Regions from separate parts of the Streptomyces sp. SID8374 genome, predicted to be linked through region 1. Evidence: riboswitches for the same ligand, from Rfam matches in the RefSeq annotation. Region 1 holds a riboswitch; each other region holds the start of a gene.

The links. A riboswitch is a leader RNA that binds a small molecule or an ion and turns the genes downstream of it on or off. The one in region 1 is predicted to bind cyclic di-AMP.
Positions count from the first base shown of each region.
Region 2: another riboswitch for cyclic di-AMP. It lies ahead of GTY67_RS15400 (M23 family metallopeptidase); the one in region 1 lies ahead of GTY67_RS27295 (M23 family metallopeptidase).
Region 3: another riboswitch for cyclic di-AMP. It lies ahead of GTY67_RS21755 (C40 family peptidase); the one in region 1 lies ahead of GTY67_RS27295 (M23 family metallopeptidase).
Region 4: another riboswitch for cyclic di-AMP. It lies ahead of GTY67_RS02765 (C40 family peptidase); the one in region 1 lies ahead of GTY67_RS27295 (M23 family metallopeptidase).

Region 1 covers NZ_WWGH01000002.1:816,811-821,249, forward strand. Annotated here, with positions in the region: gene GTY67_RS27285 (pitrilysin family protein) at 1-199, shown strand, start outside; gene GTY67_RS27290 (pitrilysin family protein) at 226-1,596, shown strand; cyclic di-AMP (ydaO/yuaA leader) riboswitch at 1,820-1,986, shown strand; gene GTY67_RS27295 (M23 family metallopeptidase) at 2,000-2,815, shown strand; gene GTY67_RS27300 (GntR family transcriptional regulator) at 3,038-3,745, shown strand; gene GTY67_RS27305 (HPr family phosphocarrier protein) at 3,913-4,194, opposite strand; gene GTY67_RS27310 (bifunctional GNAT family N-acetyltransferase/acetate--CoA ligase family protein) at 4,356-4,439, shown strand, end outside.
Region 2 covers NZ_WWGH01000001.1:3,533,622-3,538,060, forward strand. Annotated here, with positions in the region: gene GTY67_RS15390 (PrsW family intramembrane metalloprotease) at 1-152, shown strand, start outside; gene GTY67_RS15395 (aldo/keto reductase) at 173-1,117, opposite strand; gene GTY67_RS15400 (M23 family metallopeptidase) at 1,367-2,410, opposite strand; cyclic di-AMP (ydaO/yuaA leader) riboswitch at 2,422-2,574, opposite strand; gene GTY67_RS15405 (PP2C family protein-serine/threonine phosphatase) at 2,785-4,107, opposite strand; gene GTY67_RS15410 (MerR family transcriptional regulator) at 4,247-4,439, opposite strand, start outside.
Region 3 covers NZ_WWGH01000001.1:4,853,302-4,857,740, reverse strand. Annotated here, with positions in the region: gene pcrA (DNA helicase PcrA) at 1-2,259, opposite strand, end outside; cyclic di-AMP (ydaO/yuaA leader) riboswitch at 2,519-2,685, shown strand; gene GTY67_RS21755 (C40 family peptidase) at 2,684-3,904, shown strand; gene GTY67_RS21750 (hypothetical protein) at 3,955-4,308, opposite strand.
Region 4 covers NZ_WWGH01000001.1:627,115-631,553, reverse strand. Annotated here, with positions in the region: gene GTY67_RS02775 (LysR family transcriptional regulator) at 1-836, opposite strand, end outside; gene GTY67_RS02770 (LysE family translocator) at 910-1,551, shown strand; gene GTY67_RS02765 (C40 family peptidase) at 1,630-2,100, opposite strand; cyclic di-AMP (ydaO/yuaA leader) riboswitch at 2,104-2,290, opposite strand; gene GTY67_RS02760 (hypothetical protein) at 2,644-2,949, opposite strand; gene GTY67_RS02755 (ATP-dependent Clp protease proteolytic subunit) at 2,957-3,592, opposite strand; gene GTY67_RS02750 (excalibur calcium-binding domain-containing protein) at 3,737-4,255, opposite strand.

The sequences.
Region 1 (4,439 bases):
CTACGCGGTCCTGTTCGGCGACCCGCAGCTCGCCCTGAGCGCCGTGGGACGCGTCCTGGACATCACCGCGGAGGAGGTGCGCGCGGCGGCCCGGGCGGCCCTGCGCCCCGACAACCGGGCGGTGCTGGTCTACGAGCCCATCGAGCCGGCCGAGGATGCCGACGAGGCCACCGACGCGCCCGAGGGGGCGGACAAGTGAGCGACGCCGCCGTGACTGGAGTAGCCATGGAGTACCACCCGCAGCCGACCCCGGGCACCGCCCGGCCGTGGGCCTTCCCCGCGCCCGAGCGCGGCGCCCTGCCCAACGGGCTGACCGTGCTGCGCTGCCACCGCCCCGGCCAGCAGGTCGTGGCCGTGGAGATCTTCCTGGACGCGCCGCTGGACGCCGAGCCCGAGGGCCTGGACGGCGTGGCCACGATCATGTCGCGCGCGCTCTCCGAGGGCACCGACAAGCACACCGCCGAGGAGTTCGCCGCCGAGCTTGAGCGGTGCGGCGCCACCCTGGACGCGCACGCCGACCACCCCGGCGTCCGGGTCTCCCTGGAGGTCCCGGCCTCCCGGCTGGCCAAGGCGCTCGGCCTGGTCGCCGAGGCCCTGCGCGCCCCGGCCTTCGCCGAGAGCGAGATCGAACGGCTCGTCGGCAACCGCCTCGACGAGATCCCGCACGAGCAGGCCAACCCGTCCCGGCGCGCCGCCAAGCAGCTCTCCAAGGAGCTCTTTCCGGCCACCGCCCGGATGTCCCGCCCGCGACTGGGCACCGAGGAGACCGTGCGGCGGATCGACGCCGCTGCCGTACGCGCCTTCTTCGACGCCCACGTCCGCCCGGCCACCGCCACGGCGGTCATCGTCGGCGACCTGACCGGCATCGACCTGGACGCCCTGCTCGCCGACACCCTCGGCGACTGGTCGGGCAACACGGCCCAGGCCCGCCCGGTCCCGCCGATCACCGCCGACGACACCGGCCGCGTGGTCATCGTGGACCGCCCCGGCGCGGTCCAGACCCAGCTGCTGATCGGCCGCATCGGCCCGGACCGCCATGAGAGCGTCTGGCCCGCCCAGGTGCTCGGCACCTACTGCCTTGGCGGCACGCTCACCTCCCGGCTGGACCGGGTGCTGCGCGAGGAGAAGGGCTACACCTACGGCGTACGCGCCTTCGCCCAGGTCCTGCGCTCCACCGGCCCCGACTCGGGCGGCGCGGCGATGCTCGCCATCAGCGGTTCGGTGGACACCGAGTCCACCGGACCGGCGCTGGAGGACCTCTGGAAGGTCCTGCGGACCCTGGCGGCCGAGGGGCTGACGGATGCCGAGCGGGAGACGGCCGTGCAGAACCTGGTGGGCGTCGCCCCGCTGAAGTTCGAGACGGCCGCCTCGGTCGCCAGCACCCTGGCCGACCAGGTGGAGCAGCACCTCCCCGACGACTACCAGGCCCAGCTGTACGCCCGCCTCGCCGAGACGGGCACCGTGGAGGCGACCGCGGCCGTGGTCAACGCCTTCCCGGTGGACCGGCTGGTCACGGTCCTCGTGGGCGACGCGGCACAGATCGCGGAGCCGGTGAAGGCGCTCGGCATCGGAGAGGTGACCGTCGTCAGCGGCTGACACCGCGTCGGCACACACCAGGACGAAGAGGACCCCGGCGGAGCTTCAGCCGCCGGGGTCCTCCTGTTTGTCCGTTAAGTGCGGTTACTTCACCTTGTTGTGAATCGCCGCTGTCTGTCCTGTGGGATGCGCGACAAATCCGCCTGTCCGTTTGGTGATGGGAAGTCGCCTTGTCTAGCGTCGGCCCGGCTGTCCGTCACCCGTATGCCGCACCCGCGGCGCCGGGCAGCGATCGCCGAGTCCCCGTCAGGCGCGAGCCTGGGGAGCCGGGGACCCACGCAGTCCCTGGGGTGAATCGGATCCCCGTGCCGTGACCCGGCGCGGAGCTCCGTAGGAGACCTTCCTGCTCCGAACCCGTCAGCTAACCCGGTAGGCGAGAAGGAAGGAAAGGATCAGCCCCTCCATGGCGTTCACCCGCCCCACCGGGAAGCACCGTGCCCCGAGCCGCCTGACGCGCCGCAGCGCCCAGGTCGCCGGCGTCGCGGCCCTGGCCACCACCGGCGTCCTCGGCTCCCTGGCCTCCCCGGCCGCCGCAGCCGACTCCGAGGCCCCCAAGGTCGCCGAGACCGGACTCACCCAGGCCATCGCCCTCGACGCCACGCTCGCCGAGCAGATCGACGCCCAGGCCCAGGCACAGCACCAGCAGGCCGAAGCGATCGCCAGGGCGAAGGCCAAGGCCGCCGCCGAGGCCAAGGCCGAGGCCGCGAAGGCCAAGGCGAAGGCGGAGGCCCTGCGCAAGGCCGAGGCCCGCGCCAAGGAGGTCCGCGAGGAGAAGGCCCGGGCCGCCCGCGCCGCCGAGCGCGCCCGCCTCAACGCCTTCCACCTCCCGGTCGCCGGCTCGTACGTCACCACCGGCTACAAGTCCGGCGGCGCCCTCTGGTCCTCCGGCAGCCACTCCGGCGTGGACTTCCGCGCCGCCTCCGGCAGCTCCGTCGTCGCGGTCGGCGCCGGTACGGTCGTCGAGGCCGGCTGGGGCGGCGCGTACGGCAACAACATCGTGCTCCGGATGACGGACGGCACGTACACCCAGTACGGCCACCTCTCCTCGATCGGCGTCTCCGTCGGCCAGAGCGTCACCTCCGGCCAGCAGATCGGCCTCTCCGGCTCCACCGGCAACTCCACCGGCCCGCACCTCCACTTCGAGGCCCGGACCACCCCGGAGTACGGCTCGGACATGGACCCGGTCGCCTACCTGCGCTCGCACGGCGTGAACGTCTGACCCCACCGCGCGCGACCTCGCCACCCGAAGGCCCCGGCTCCCCGCCGGGGCCTTCGGCATGCGCCGGGAAAGCCCCGTACCGCGCCCCGCCACTCCCGAGCCTTGGCCAGAAGATATCCATCAATTCCGGCCTGCCATCGGAAATTCCGGCAGATTGCAATAGAGTCACGGAACAGGCGTCGGCCGGCCGCGTTTCGCGGGGATTAAGGCGGAGGTTCGGACATGCGCATTCCCGCGCATTCGGTATGCACGGCAATCCGTGACGACATCGTCTCCGGTGTCTACGAGCGCGGCAGCCGCCTCACCGAGGAGCTGCTGGCACGGCGGTACGGGGTCTCCCGCGTCCCGGTGCGCGAGGCGCTGCGCACCCTGGAGTCCGAGGGCTTCGTCGTCACCCGCAGGCACGCCGGGGCCTGTGTCGCCGAGCCCACCGAGCAGGAGGCCGCCGACCTGCTGGAGGTGCGGATGCTGCTGGAGCCGCTCGGCGCCGCCCGGGCCGCCCAGCGCCGTACGGAGGCCCACCTCAAGGTGCTCCGCGGGCTGGTCAGGCTGGGCCAGGAGCGGGCCCGGCGGGGCGAGGGGGAGGATCTGCGGTCGCTGGGCGGCTGGTTCCACGAGACCCTCGCCCAGGCCTCCGACAGCCCCGGCCTGATCGCCCTGCTCACCCAGCTCAGACACAAGGTCGCCTGGATGTACGCCGTGGAGCAGCCGGCCCGCCCGGTCGACTCCTGGGCCGAGCACGGGGCCATCGTGGACGCGGTGGCGCGCGGCGACGCGGAACGGGCCAGGGCGCTGACCGCCCAGCATGCGGAACGGGCCGCCGGGGCGCACCGGCTGCGCCGCCCGGACCGCCCCGGCCGGCGCGCGGCACCCCCGCCCCGGGTGAGTTCTTTGCAACACGGCGTAAACATCGCGGGTGTCCGCCATTAACAAGGACGCCGTATACAAAGAGAAGTAATTGCCGAGGGCTTTATTCGCGCTGCCCGAATTAAGTGGTGACTGGCCGCTGTATCGGCGCCGTGAATAACGAAAGAGCCGTGGCCCCCTTCAGGGGAACCACGGCTCAAGTCCGTCGCCGTTGTACGGCCCGGGGATCGTCAGACGGTCTCGGGAAGCTCTTCGAGACCCTCGGCGACCAGCTTCGCCAGACGGTCCAGAGCGGCCTCGGCGTCATCCGCGTCGGACGCGAGCACGATCTCCTCGCCACCCTGCGCGCCCAGACCCAGCACCGCGAGCATGGAGGCGGCGTTGACCGGGTTGCCGTCGGCCTTGGCGATCGTCACGGGGACGCCGGAGGCCGTGGCGGCACGGACGAAGATGGAAGCGGGGCGGGCGTGCAGGCCCTCGGCCCAACCGACGTTTACGCGGCGCTCAGCCATGGTTCTGCCCTTCACATATCAACGGTTGTCTAGACCAGTCTCTCATGCGGTGCGTACTGCTGTGCCCGGCCTCCCCTCCGACAAGCCCCTGTCCCGGCCGTCCTCAGACTGCCCCGGTACCGATCCCTCCGCGACCGGGATGTCGGCCGTAGGCTTTGCCCATGGAGCCCAAGCCGGAGCTAAGTCCGCATCACGCGTACCCCGACCACTGGGAAGCGGACGTGGTGCTCCGCGACGGTGGCACC
Region 2 (4,439 bases), on a different contig from region 1:
ACGGGCAGAGCCAGGGATACGGGCAGGGGCAGGGCTACGGCTACGGGCAGGGGCAGGGCTACGGAACCGGGTACGGCTACGGCGCCCCGCCCCCGCAGCAACCTCCGTACGGCCACCACACCCCCTACGGCCCCACCCCGCCTCCCCCGTAAGGCGGTTCAGGCGGTCCGGCTCAGGCCGACGCCTCCGTGAGCGCCGTCAGCTCCGCGTCCGTCAGCTCCAGGTCGGCGACGGCCAGCAGGGCGGGGAGCTGGTCGACCGTGCGGGCCGAGGCGATCGGGGCAGCGACCGTCGGGCGGGCGGCGAGCCAGGCGAGGGCGACCGTGGCGATCTCGGCGTCCCGTTCCGCGGCGACCTTGTCGAGGGCGGCCAGCACCTTGCGGCCGCGCTCCGACTCCAGGTGCTCGCCCGCCTTGGCCGAGCGGGCGCTCTCCACGGTCGCGCCCGGGCGGTACTTGCCGGTGAGGAAGCCTGCGGCCAGCGCGAAGTACGGTACGGCCGCGAGCCCGGCGCGGGCGGCGGTCTCCTGGAGCGGGCCCTCGTAGGTGTCCCGGGAGACCAGGTTGTAGTGCGGCTGGAGGGCGACGTACCGGGCCAGGCCTTCGCGCTCGGAGAAGTCCAGGGACGCCTGGAGGCGCTCCGGGCTGATGTTGGAGGCGGCGATGTGGCGCACCTTGCCGTCCTTCACCAGCTGGTCGAGGGCGGTGATGATCTCCTCGACCGGGACGGTCTCGTCGTCGAAGTGCGTGTAGTAGAGGTCGATGTGGTCGGTGCCGAGGCGGCGCAGCGACTGCTCGGCCGCGGCCTTGATGGTGGTGGCGGAGAGCCCCTTGTAGTCGGGGTGGGCGCCGACCTTGGTGGCCACGACGATGTCGGAGCGGTTGGAGCGCGAGGCGAGCCACTTGCCGATGACGGTCTCCGACTCGCCGCCGTGGTTGCCCTCGATCCAGGCGGTGTAGGCATCGGCGGTGTCGACGAAATTGCCGCCGGCCGCGGCGTACGCGTCGAGGACGGCGAAGGACTGGTCCTCGTCCGCCGTCCAGCCGAAGACGTTGCCGCCGAGGGAGAGGGGGAAGACCTGGAGGTCGGAGCTGCCGAGGGTGCGCAGAGAAGTCATGTGGGTGTTCAACGACGGTGCCGGAGCCGGATATTCCATCCGCCCGCACTCCGCCGGAGAGACCGGCAGCCCTGACGTCGGGGGGTGAGCGTCAGGGCTGCCGGGGTTTCGGGGTGGTGCGTACGCCCCTGCGAGGGGTGCGCACCTGCAAGGAGCGCGGGACCCTCGGACGGAGCGGGACCCTCGGACGGATCAGGGATCCTCGGAGGGATCGGGGCTCCTCAGAGGGATCAGGGCTCCTCGGACGGATCAGACGGAGAGGCCCTTGCTGTTCAGCCAGGCGGCCGGGTCCATGGCCGAGCCGCCGGCGGTGCGGACCTCCAGGTGGAGGTGGACGCCGGTCACGTTGCCGGTGGCGCCCATGCGGCCGATGGTCTCGCCGGTGCTGACCTTCTGGCCGACCGAGACGTCGATCGAGGACTGGTGGGCGTACCAGATCTCCGTACCGTCCTCCAGCTGGAGGACCGTGCGGTAGCCGTATGAACCGGACCAGCCGGCCGACGTGATCGTGCCGCTGTGCACGGCCTTGAGCGGCGATCCGGCCGCCCCGGCGAAGTCCAGGCCGGTGTGCTGGCCCGAGGACCACATCGCGCCGGACTGACCGTAGGTCGAGGTGAGCGTGTACGACGAGGTGGGCAGGGTGTAGCTGGCGCGGAGCTTGGCGAGGCGCTCTTCCTCGGCCTTCTTCGCGGCCGCTTCCTCCGCCGCCTTCTTCTCCGCGGCGAGCTTGGCCTTGACCTCGGCCTCGGCCTCGTCCTGCTGCTTCTTCGCGTCGGCGGCGGCCTTCTCGGCCGCGGCCTTCTCCTCGGCGGCCTTGGCCTCGGCGTCGGCGCTGGCCTGCTGCTGCTCGGCCTGCTGGAGGATGCGGGCGCGCAGGGCCTCACCGGCGTCGGTGGTGCCCTGGTCGGCCTCGGCGGTCGTGATGCCCGCGGTGGTGAGCGGGGCGGCGGTGACCGGGGCGGCCTCGGCCTCGTCGGACATGAAGGCCCCGACACCGGGAAGGGACTTGGCGTCGGGGAGGTTGTCCGCGATGGAATCGGGAAGGGAGATGGAGACCGGGGGCTTGGACTGGGCGGTGGCCATGCCACCCGCACCGACAGCCGCTATGACGCCGACCCCGAGGACCGTGGAGCTGCGGGCGAGGCCTCGCTGCTTGGCCACGCGGTGCTTGCCGCGCACGGGACGGACGGACTCCGCGGTGGGGTTCCACTCCTCCCACGTCCGCTCCGGACCACCGAGGCCATCGGCAGTGAAGGGTGACGGGGCCTCAGGGGCAGGCTTGTTGGACGCCACGTGGGCGCACTCCTTTCCTTCCTTCTCGCCTACCGGGTTAGCTGACGGGTTCGGAGCAGGAAGGTCTCCTACGGACCCCTCCGCCTCTCACGAGACACAGGCGTCCGATTCACCCCATGTAGGTGGTTCCCCGGTTCCCTTGCGGGATTCGGCGCTCGCGCACGGCGCCGTCTCTGACGACGGCTGGGACGACCGCGCTGCGTTATCGAACGTTAATAGACAGACGGGCCCGATTCCAAGCTGTTCCTGTTGATCATTAACGGCTCCGGCGGGAACTTACCGTCCACAAGCGGCCCGAATCGGACGACTTGACGACCCCTCGCCCACACCTCTTTTTCTGATGGTGTGTCAACTGTTATGCGGAGCGGCGCCCTTCAATTACGCACCGTGTCATCGCCCCGGCCGACGATCTTCACCGTCGTACGCCGCGGCGGCTGCCCCTCCGCCGGCCGGCTGACCGCGAGCAGCGCCATGTCGTCCGTCGACCGGCCCCCGGTGTGCAGCCGTACGTCGTCGGTGAGCGCCGAGAGCAGCTCCTCGGGGCCGGGGAAGATCCGGCCGCGCAGCCGGGCCGCCGGGTCGTAGAAGACCCCGTGCGCGTCCCGCGCCTCGGAGAGCCCGTCCGTGAAGGCGAGCAGCGTCGACCCCGGGGGCATCTCCCACTCGTCGGACCGGTCCGGCCACACCCCGAGGTCCATCCCCAGCGGCATCGCGGGCACGGACGGCGCCAGGACCTCCAGGGCCCCGTCCGCGTGCAGCAGGATCGGCTCGGGGTGGCCGCGGTTGACGAGGCGCAGCGAGGCCGAACCGGGCGGGATCTCGGCCAGTACGGCGGTGATGAACCCCTCCATGGCGTCCAGCCCGTACCGCCGCGTCCCCTCCCGCGCCAGCGCCCGCTCCAGCCGCTGCGCCACGCCCTCCAGGGACCGCTCCTGCTCGGCGGCCTCCCGGAACGCCCCGATGATCACCGCCACCGCCTCCACGGCGTCCAGCCCCTTGCCGCGCACATCGCCGACGACCAGGCGTACGCCGTACGGGGTGTCCGCCACCGCGAACAGGTCCCCGCCGACGAACTCGTCCGCCTGCGCCGCCTCGTACCGCGCCGCCACCTGGAGCCCGCCGATCCGCTCCGCCGGGGTCGGCAGGACGGCCCGCATGGCGGTCTCCGCGATGACCCGCGCCGAGGCCAGCTGCTCGTTGCTGCGGCGCACGACCCCGTTGATGACGAGGGCCAGGGCCGCGGCGGTGAGGACCGTGATCATCTCGATGACCGGGACGACCTGGGTGGACGTCCCGTCGGAGAGCCGCATCGCGATGACGGAGAGGACCGAGGCCACACCCGTACGGATGGTGCTGGCGAGCGAGAAGAAGGGCGCGGCGATCAGCGGCGCGGCCACGAACAGGGGCACGGCGGTGAAGTTGGGCGGGGCGAGCGAGTCGAAGAGGAGCCCGCCGCCGATCAGCAGCACCGGCAGCAGCCGGACGAACCGCCGGGTGCCCCGGTTCTGGGCCACCACCGGCTTCCCGCGCCCCGCAGACCCTCCCGGCTTCCCGCGCCCGGCGGAACTTCCCGGCTTCCCTCGCCCCGCGGAACCTCCCGGGGAGCCGGACCTGCCCCGCCCGGAGCCGGACAGCCCGCGCCCCGGGAGGCCGAAGCTCCCCGTCACGCGTCCGCGCCCCTTCTCCGCCATCCCCACCTGTGCACTCCTGCCCGGTCCGGCCACGGCTGCGGACGGTACCGCGCCCCGTCCAGGCTTCCCGGAGCCGCGCCGTGCGGCGACTCGTCGTCGGCCAAATAGGGGGAAAAAGCGGCCGGGAACCCCTGCGCTCCCCTGGTCAGCCGGAGAGCCGTTGTTCCGCGTAGATCGTCAGTGCATCCCGTACGAAGGCGGCGGTGCCGTCCCCGTAGCGATCGTAGTTCTTTCCGAAGCGCGGATCGGCGACATACATCTCGCCGAGCCCGATGACGTACGACCGGCTGGGAGCGACCGTCGTGGACAGCCACGCACAGTGCCGCCGAGCGATCCCC
Region 3 (4,439 bases), on a different contig from region 1:
CCGGGTCGCGAAGCCCGAGGGGCCGGAGCGCGAGCGCGAGGAGGAGAGCGAGGACGTGATGCCCGAGGTGGGTCCGGCCGGGGCCGCCATCGGGCCCTTGCGCTTCCACTCCAGGTGCGCTTCCGGGATCTCCTCCAGGAACCGCGAGGGCGGGTTGTACGAGGGCTGGCCCCAGGCGCTGCGCATCGCGGCCCGGGTCAGGTAGAGGCGCTCACGGGCGCGGGTGATGCCCACGTACGCGAGGCGCCGCTCCTCCTCCAGCTCCTTGGTCTGGCCGAGGGCCCGCATGTGCGGGAAGACGCCGTCCTCCATGCCGGTGAGGAAGACGACCGGGAACTCCAGGCCCTTCGCCGTGTGCAGGGTCATCAGCGTGATGACGCCGGAGCCGTCCTCGTCCTCGTCGGGAATCTGGTCCGAGTCGGCGACCAGCGCGACCTTCTCCAGGAACTCCGCGAGCGTGCCGGTGCCCTCCTCGTCGCCGCGCTCCTGCTCGAACTCCAGGGCGACGGCGGCGAGTTCCTGGAGGTTCTCGATACGGGTCTCGTCCTGCGGGTCCGTGGAGGCCTGGAGCTCGGCGAGATAGCCCGTGCGCTCCAGGACGGCTTCCAGCACGACGGCGGGTCCGGCGCCGGACTCGACGATCGTACGGAGCTCCTCCATCAGCGTGTTGAAGCGCTTGACGGCGTTGGAGGAGCGGGCGGCCATGCCGTACGCCTCGTCGACGCGGCGCAGCGCCTGCGGGAAGGAGATCTTCTCGCGCATCGACAGGGCGTCGATCATGGCCTCGGCGCGGTCGCCGATGCCGCGCTTGGGCACGTTGAGGATGCGGCGCAGCGGGACGGTGTCCTCGGGGTTGGCGAGGACGCGGAGGTACGCCAGGACGTCCCGGACCTCCTTGCGCTCGTAGAAGCGCACACCGCCGACGACCTTGTAGGGCAGGCCGACGCGGATGAAGATCTCTTCGAAGACACGGGACTGGGCGTTGGTCCGGTAGAAGACGGCGACGTCGCCCGCCTTGGCGTCGCCCGCGTCGGTGAGCCGGTCGATCTCGTCGGCGACGAACTGCGCCTCGTCGTGCTCGGTGTCGGCCACATAGCCGGTGATGCGGGCGCCGGAGCCTGCGTTGGTCCACAGGTTCTTCGGGCGGCGGCTCTCGTTGCGCTCGATGACGGCGTTGGCAGCGGAGAGGATCGTCTGCGTGGAGCGGTAGTTCTGCTCCAGGAGGATTGTCTTCGCGTCGGGGTAGTCCTCCTCGAACTGGAGGATGTTGCGGATGGTCGCGCCGCGGAAGGCGTAGATCGACTGGTCCGCGTCACCGACGACGCACAGCTCGGCCGGAGCGTCGGCGGCCTCTCCGGACGGGCCGACCAGCTCCCGTACCAGCGTGTACTGGGCGTGGTTGGTGTCCTGGTACTCGTCGACCAGGACGTGGCGGAAGCGGCGGCGGTAGTGCTCGGCCACGTCCGGGAAGGCCTGGAGGAGGTGGACCGTCGTCATGATGATGTCGTCGAAGTCCAGCGCGTTGGCCTCGCGCAGCCGGGCCTGGTAAAGCGCGTACGCCTGGGCCAGGGTCTTCTCGAAACCATCCGCTGCCTGCCCGGCGAAGGTCTCCTCGTCGATGAGCTCGTTCTTGAGGTTGGAGACCTTGGCGGTGAAGGACTTCGGCGGGTAGCGCTTGGGGTCCAGGTCGAGATCGCGGCAGACCAGGGCCATCAGCCGCTTGGAATCGGCGGCGTCGTAGATCGAGAACGACGAGGTGAAGCCGAGCTTCTTCGACTCGCGGCGCAGGATGCGGACGCACGCGCTGTGGAAGGTCATGACCCACATGGCGTTGGCGCGCGGGCCCACCAGCTGCTCCACGCGCTCCTTCATCTCGCCCGCGGCCTTGTTGGTGAAGGTGATCGCGAGAATCTGCCCCGGGTGCACCCCGCGCTCGGCCAGCAGGTGGGCGATGCGGTGGGTCAGCACCCGGGTCTTGCCGGAGCCGGCCCCGGCGACGATGAGCAGCGGGGACCCGGCGTGCACGACGGCGGCGCGCTGCTCGGTGTTCAGCCCGTCCAGCAGCGCCGCGGCGTCGATCACGGGGCGCGGGTGGCCGTCCCGGTAATACCCGTCCCGGGGCGGCGGGGGCGCGTCGAAGACACCCTCGAAGAGACCCTCCGGCACCGCTTCGGGTGCGTGGTCCTCGGGGGGAGGCGGCGGGCCGTCCTCCGCGGACTGGAGGCCGGTCAGGAAACTGTCGTCAAAGAGGCTGCTCATCGCCATCCGAGTCTAGGGGGCCGCACCGACAACGTTCGGCCGAAGGCCGGAAGCGGTCGTTCCCGGCCGTACGCACGGAGAGCGGACTCTCACGTTCCGTGAAGGAGTGCCCGGTCGGAGGGGGTACGGGGCCCCTGATCCGAAAAGGTCACGAAAATGTATCGGGCATATCGCTCATCCTCCTTCCCAGCGGTGCCACGCGTTGGCTAGCGTGCTCGGTCAGGTGATCCGTAATCTCCCTGAGACGACCCGCGTCTCACGGTCACCTCTGCCGAATCCGTGCTGCCCTCCCGGTAGTTCGGAACCGGGGACCCACACGCACAACCGGGGTGAATCGGTCCGTACGCTCGCATCCGGACCGTAGGACAGCCTTCCGTTCCGTCCGAACCCGACAGCTAACCCGGTAGGCGGTCCACGGAAGGAGATGCCGGTCTTGGCATCGCATCGCAAGCCGCGCACGAAGGTGCGCACCACCACCCCCGCCGTCGGGTTCACGACGGCCGCGCTGGCCTCTGTGACGCTGCTCTCCACGCAGAGCGCGACCGCCGCCCCCGCCGAGCCGAAGCCGGCCATCGAGGACGTCCAGAAGAAGGTCGACGAGCTCTACCGGCAGGCGGGCAGCGCGACCCAGCAGTACAACCGGGCGAAGGCCGCCTCCACCGCCCAGCGCGCCAAGGTCGACACACTGCTCTCCGATGTGGCGAAGCGGACCGAGAAGATCAACGAGGCCCGCCGGGAGCTGGGGTCCTACGCGGCCGCGCAGTACCGCACCGGCGGCATCGCGCCCACCGCGACCTTCTTCCTGGCGGACGACCCGCAGGCGTACTTCGACCAGAACCAGGTGATGAGCCGGTCGACGGAGCGGCAGCAGAAGGCCGTCGACGACTTCCGTGAGCAGCAGGCCGCCGCGTCGAAGAAGCGCGCGGAGGCCGTGAAGAGCCTGGAGTCGCTCACCGAGACCCAGGCCACCCTGCGCTCCAGCAAGCAGAAGGTGCAGACGAAGCTCACCGAGGCCCGGTCCCTGCTCTCGAAGCTGACCGCCGAGGAGAAGGCGCGGCTGGCGGAGCTGGAGCGCAAGAAGGAGGCCGAGGCGAAGGAGAAGGCGGAGAAGCTGGCCCGCCGCCAGGCCGCCGAGGCCAAGGAGCGCGAGGCGGCGGAGAAGAAGGCCCGCGAGGAGGCCGCCAAGGAGTCGGACGGGGACAGCGGTTCCGGTTCCGGCAGCGGTACGGGTACGGGGACGAGCCCGGGGTCCGGTACGGGCACGGGCTCGGGGACCGGAGCGGGCAGCGGCTACGCCGCCAAGGCCGAGAAGGTGCTGGCCTTCGCCCGCGCCCAGATCGGCAAGCCGTACGTGTGGGGGGCCTCGGGCCCGGCCTCGTACGACTGCTCGGGGCTGACCCAGGCGGCCTGGCGGGAGGCGGGGGTGACGCTGCCCCGGACCACCTGGGACCAGGTGAAGGTGGGCACGCGGGTCGCCACGTCGGACCTCCAGCCCGGGGACCTGGTCTTCTTCTACGACGACATCAGCCACGTCGGCATCTACAAGGGCGACGGGATGATGATCCACGCCCCGAAGCCGGGGGCGAACGTCCGCGAGGAGTCGATCTACTACATGCCGATCTACGGCAGCGTGCGTCCGGCGTAGCGCCGGGGAGCAGGGGTGGCCGCCTGACCGGTGGCCACCCCCGGGGTCCCTCAGGTCCAGAGGGTCGCGATGAAGATGTTGGCGACCGTCAGGGCCCCGACCGCCGCGAACGCGCCCTTCTCCACCTTCTCCTCGTCCCGCTTGACGTAGACGAGCGCGAGGATGACGACGAGGAGCGCCAGCTTCACGCCGATCTTGATGTTGTTGACGGCCTGGTCGTCGGCCTGGTTGAGCCCGACCAGGGCGACGCCGGTGACCAGCATGGTCAGGGCGCCGTGCAGCATGGCGGGGACGAAGCGTGCGGTGCCCGCGCCCATGGCCTTCATCTGGGTCAGGAAGCCGCCCAGCAGGGAGGCGATGCCGACGATGTGCAGGGCGACCAAGACGCCGATGAGTGCGTTCATGGCTCCGGAGCCTAGCCATGGCCAGAGCGTCGCCGATCAGTGAGGTAAGCCTTTCTCCGGCCCTTCGCCGGAACTGTCCGCCCCGCGCCCGAACCTGCCGGAATGATCAGTTCCGTCTCCGCGTCTCCGGT
Region 4 (4,439 bases), on a different contig from region 1:
CGGTGCACCACGGAGATCGTCCGGCGGAAGTCCGCGGGCTCAAGCCGCCGGACGGCCAGCGGCGTGGGCGACAGCGACGCGACCATCTCCGGCACCACGGCCACGCCGAGCCCGGCGCTGACCAGCGCGCACACCAGTGCGTAGCCCGGCGACTCGCAGACCACCGCCGGTGCGGCGCCCGCCGCCGCCAGCGCGCTCTCCACCCCGCGCCGGGGCGGATGCGCCGGCGCGGAGCTGATCAGCGGCCGGCCCGCCAGCTCCGCGACCGGCAGCCGTCCGGTGCCTTCGGAGAGCCGGTGCCCGACGGCGGTCGCCAGCAACAGCTCCTCGACCAGCAGGGGCTCCACGGTGACGCCCGGGGGCGGCGGGTCCGCCACCGCCGGTTCGTAGGTGTGGGTCAGCGCCAGGTCCACCTCGCCCTCGGTCACCGCCGCGATCCCGCCCGGCGGCTCGTACTCGGTGACGGCCAGATCGACCTCCGGGTGGGCCCGCCGGAACGCGCTCAGGACCGGCGGCAGCAGATGGACCCCGGCCGTCGTGAACGTCCCCACCCGCAGCCTGCCGCCCGACAGCCCGGCCAGCTGCGCCAGCTCGTGCCGCGCCTGGTCCAGCTCGTCCAGGACCCGCCTCGCCCGGCCCGCCAGCAGCTCACCGGCGGCCGTCAGCCGCGCCCCGCGATGGTGGCGCACCAGCAGCGTCGCCCCGGCCTCGCGCTCCAGCTTGGCCAGCTGCTGGGAGAGCGCGGGCGCGGTGTAGCCCAGGTGGGCGGCGGCCCGTGTGATCGATCCGGTCTCGGCGACCGCCACCAGTGCGGCGAGCCGCGTCGGGTCGTACATGAAGCGTTCCTTTAGCCGGCCCCAGAAGATTGCTAGTACACGCTAAAGGCTCCGCAGGTCCAGGCTGGACCCCATGGACGCACAACTGATCGCCTTCACCGGGGTCGCCGCCGGAATGGTGGCGCTGCCCGGCGCCGACTTCACCGTCGTCGTACGCAACGCCCTCGCCTCCCGCACCGCGGGCCTGGCCAGCGCGCTCGGCGTCGCCGGGGGGCTGCTCGTGCACACCGCGCTCGCCGTGGCGGGGCTCGCCGCTGTGCTGGTGACGATGCCCGTCCTCTTCCGCACGGTCCAGCTGCTCGGCGGCGCGTACGTGCTGTACCTCGGGATCAGCGGGCTGTACGCGCTCCGGCGCCGGGCCTCCGAGAAGGGCCGTACGCCGGACCGGGTACCGCCGGAGGGGCCCGAGGGGTTCGGGCGCGCGCTGCGTCAGGGGTTCCTGACCAACGCGCTCAACCCGAAGGCGCCGGTCCTCTTCCTCAGCCTGCTGCCGCAGTTCGTCCCCGACGGGCAGCCGCCGCTGCCCAGGACGCTCCTGCTGGCCGCCCTCGTGGTGGCTCTGGCCCTCGTCTGGTTCCCGGCCGTGGCCCTGCTCGTGGACCGGCTGGGCCGGTGGCTGCGCCGGCCGCGTACCGCCCGGGCGATCGAGGGCGGCAGCGGTGTGGCGCTCACCGGTCTGGGCCTGGCGCTGGTGACCGGGCCCCTTCTGCGCTGAGGGGCGCCGGGGCCCTCGCGGGCGGCGCCGGCAGATGTGCCCGTACCGCCCGCAAGGGAAGAGCGTCCGGTCGGTGGGTCAGCGGACCCGTCCGTACCAGACGCTCTTGGACCAGATTTTCGCCTTGCGGACCACGTCCCCGGATTTGGGGGAGTGCCAGATCTTGCCTCCCCCGGCGTAGATGCCCACGTGGTAGACGCTGCGCCCGGAATGGAAGAAGACCAGGTCGCCGGGTTTCCGCTTCGATGCGGCGATACGGCTGGTCTTGTTGTACTGCTGCTGTGCCGTGCGGGGGAGTTTCTTCCCGGCCTTCTTGAACGAGTAGAGAGTCAGCCCCGAGCAGTCGAACCGGCTGGGACCCGTGGCCCCGTACTTGTAAGGAGCGCCCTTCTTCGACGCGGCGATCTTGAGCGCCTTCGTCGAATGGGTGGCGGCCTCGGCATCGTTGACCAGACCTGGTGCGAGCATCGAGGACGTCACGGCCAGGGTGAGTACGGAAGCCGTACCGACCCGGGCGAACAGAGACGGGACATGAACCTGCGCAGACATGCGCAACCCTTCGTCAGCCGCCTGTGAAGGATGACCTGTCGGGTTCGGGCTGGCGAAGTTGCCCGGCCGCTTCACGCGGCTTCACCCCGAGGGCTTCCCGGTCTCCCGGTCGGCCCGTTGTGCTTGGGTCCTCCACTCCTGCCGATCCACTCCTGTCGACCAGTCATCCGGGAAGCGGCAGGACTCGGCGTCCACCCGGACCGCCCCGCCGCGGCGGCGGGGGCTTGTCGTCCCAGGGATCTTGACTCACGAAGTGCCGGATTTCCGAGTCGAAACAGTGATTTGTGAGTCTCCTCACCACTGAACCGTTCGGGTGGACGGGGCGGATTCGCGCCCGCCGACGAGCCCGGCGCACACCCTCGTACCAGCGACGAAAGGGGGCATTTCGAGTACAGCCCGCGCGTCGGACGCAAGTTGGGCCGTCGCTCGCGCGGGTGATCCCCTACGCCGAACGAGCGAGGGAAATTGATCGCTGGACCGGGCGTGTCGCACGGCGGGGCGACCGCCCCGCTCCCGTAATGCGCTCCCGGCGCGCGGCGCGGCTCAGTTCGGGGTCGGCGGCACGGCGACCCTGCCCGCCCGCCGCTCGCCGTCCAGCACCCGCAGGGCCCGTACGAGCGTCGCCGCGTGGATCTGCCGCTCGCCGCGCTCATGCATCAGGGCCAGCGCGTCGCGCAGGGCCGCCGCCCCGGAGGCCAGGGCCTGCGCCGCCCGCAGCGCGCTGTAGGTGTCGCCGCCGTGTGCCGGGTTGATCCGGCCCACCTGGTCCAGGACCGCCAGATAGCGGTCGATGAACTCGCCCTCGGCGCGGGTCAGTGCGGGCAGGGGCGGGAACTCCGGTGGCTCCATGGGCGGTTCACCTCGCGTCGTGCGGCGGCTGGGGGAGCGTGCGGTTCTCCACGACGTGGTCCACCAGCCCGTAGGCGAGGGCGGCCTGCGCGTCGAGGATGGTGGAGCGTTCGATGTCGGCGGTGACCCGCTCGGCGGTCCGGCCCGTGTGGCGGACCAGCATCGCCGTGAACAGCTCGCGGGTGCGCACCAGTTCGCGCGCGTGGATCTCCAGGTCGGACGGCCGGCCCCGCACCGGCTCCGCCAGTGCGGGTTGCCGAATGACTACCCGCGCGCCGGGCAGGACATGTCGCCGTCCCGGCGTTCCGGCCGCCAGGAGGGCGGCCGCGTAGGAGCCGGCCTGCCCCAGACAGAAGGTCTCCACGTCGCACGTCAGGAACCGCATCGTGTCGTGGACCGCCGCCATGGCCCCGAACGAGCCGCCGGGGCAGTTGATGTAGAGCGAGAGCGGCCGGCCCGGATCGGCGTGCTCCAAGTGCATGAACTGCGCGATCAGATCGCTCGCCGCGGTGTCGTCGACCGGAGTCCCGAGGAAGACGATCCGCTCGGACAGGAGCTTGGAGTACGGGTCCTGGGTCCGGGTCCCGGACGGGGTGCGTTCGGTGAACTCGGGCAGGACGTGGCGGGCGGCGGGTCGGATCATGGCGGAGCCCCTCTCCTGGGTGCGCGACGGAACGCGGGGGCGGCGCAGGCCGGTCCGCGCTCACGCCCCGTCAAAAATGTACAGGACGTACAGAAGAGGGGCGTGGCTTTCGCGTTCGCGGCATCCAGGAGGGGCGGTGGGCGTCTATTCGCAGCCGACTCCGTCACCGTCGCGGTCGAGGTGGGAGGCGTACCCGGGCTCGCCCCTCCTGATGGGGGCGGCGCCCGCGGCGCGGACGGCGGTGCAGTTCCTGTAGTACGTGTACGCCCCGCCCGCGTCGTCGTCATCGTCCTGGACCGGGGCGGGCGCCTCGGCGGCAGGCTCCGGCGGCGGGGCGGTGACGGTCACCCGCACCTTCTTGATCTTCGTGACCGTCGGGGCGGGCTCCGGGTCGGCCGTCACCGTGACCTTCGCGGTCTCCGTCACGGTGACGGTCACCGTCGGCCCCGGCTCCGCCTTCTTCACCGCGGCCGTCCGCACGGTCTCCGGCTGCTCACCGGTGGCACCGATCCCGATGCCGAGCAGGAACAGCACACCGGCGGCCGGGAGTACGACGCGCTTACGGGCCCAACGCGGCCCGGTGGAAGGGCTCTGCGGCGGCACGGTGACACCAGGCCCCCAGTCCGCTTGGCGTGACGGGTGCTGCGGGTCGTTCCAATTCATCGGTCCCCCAAGGAAGTTCGTGGAGGAGCGACGCTAGTGAGCCGGGTGCACCCGCAGGAGCCAGATGTTCCGTTGGTGACGGAGTTGTGACCGAAGGGCGGGGGAGTGGTGGTCACCGCCCGATCCGAAGGGCTCCCGGCAGCCGGCTGCGCGGATGCCGCAAGGCTCCGCAACGGTCGCGTGC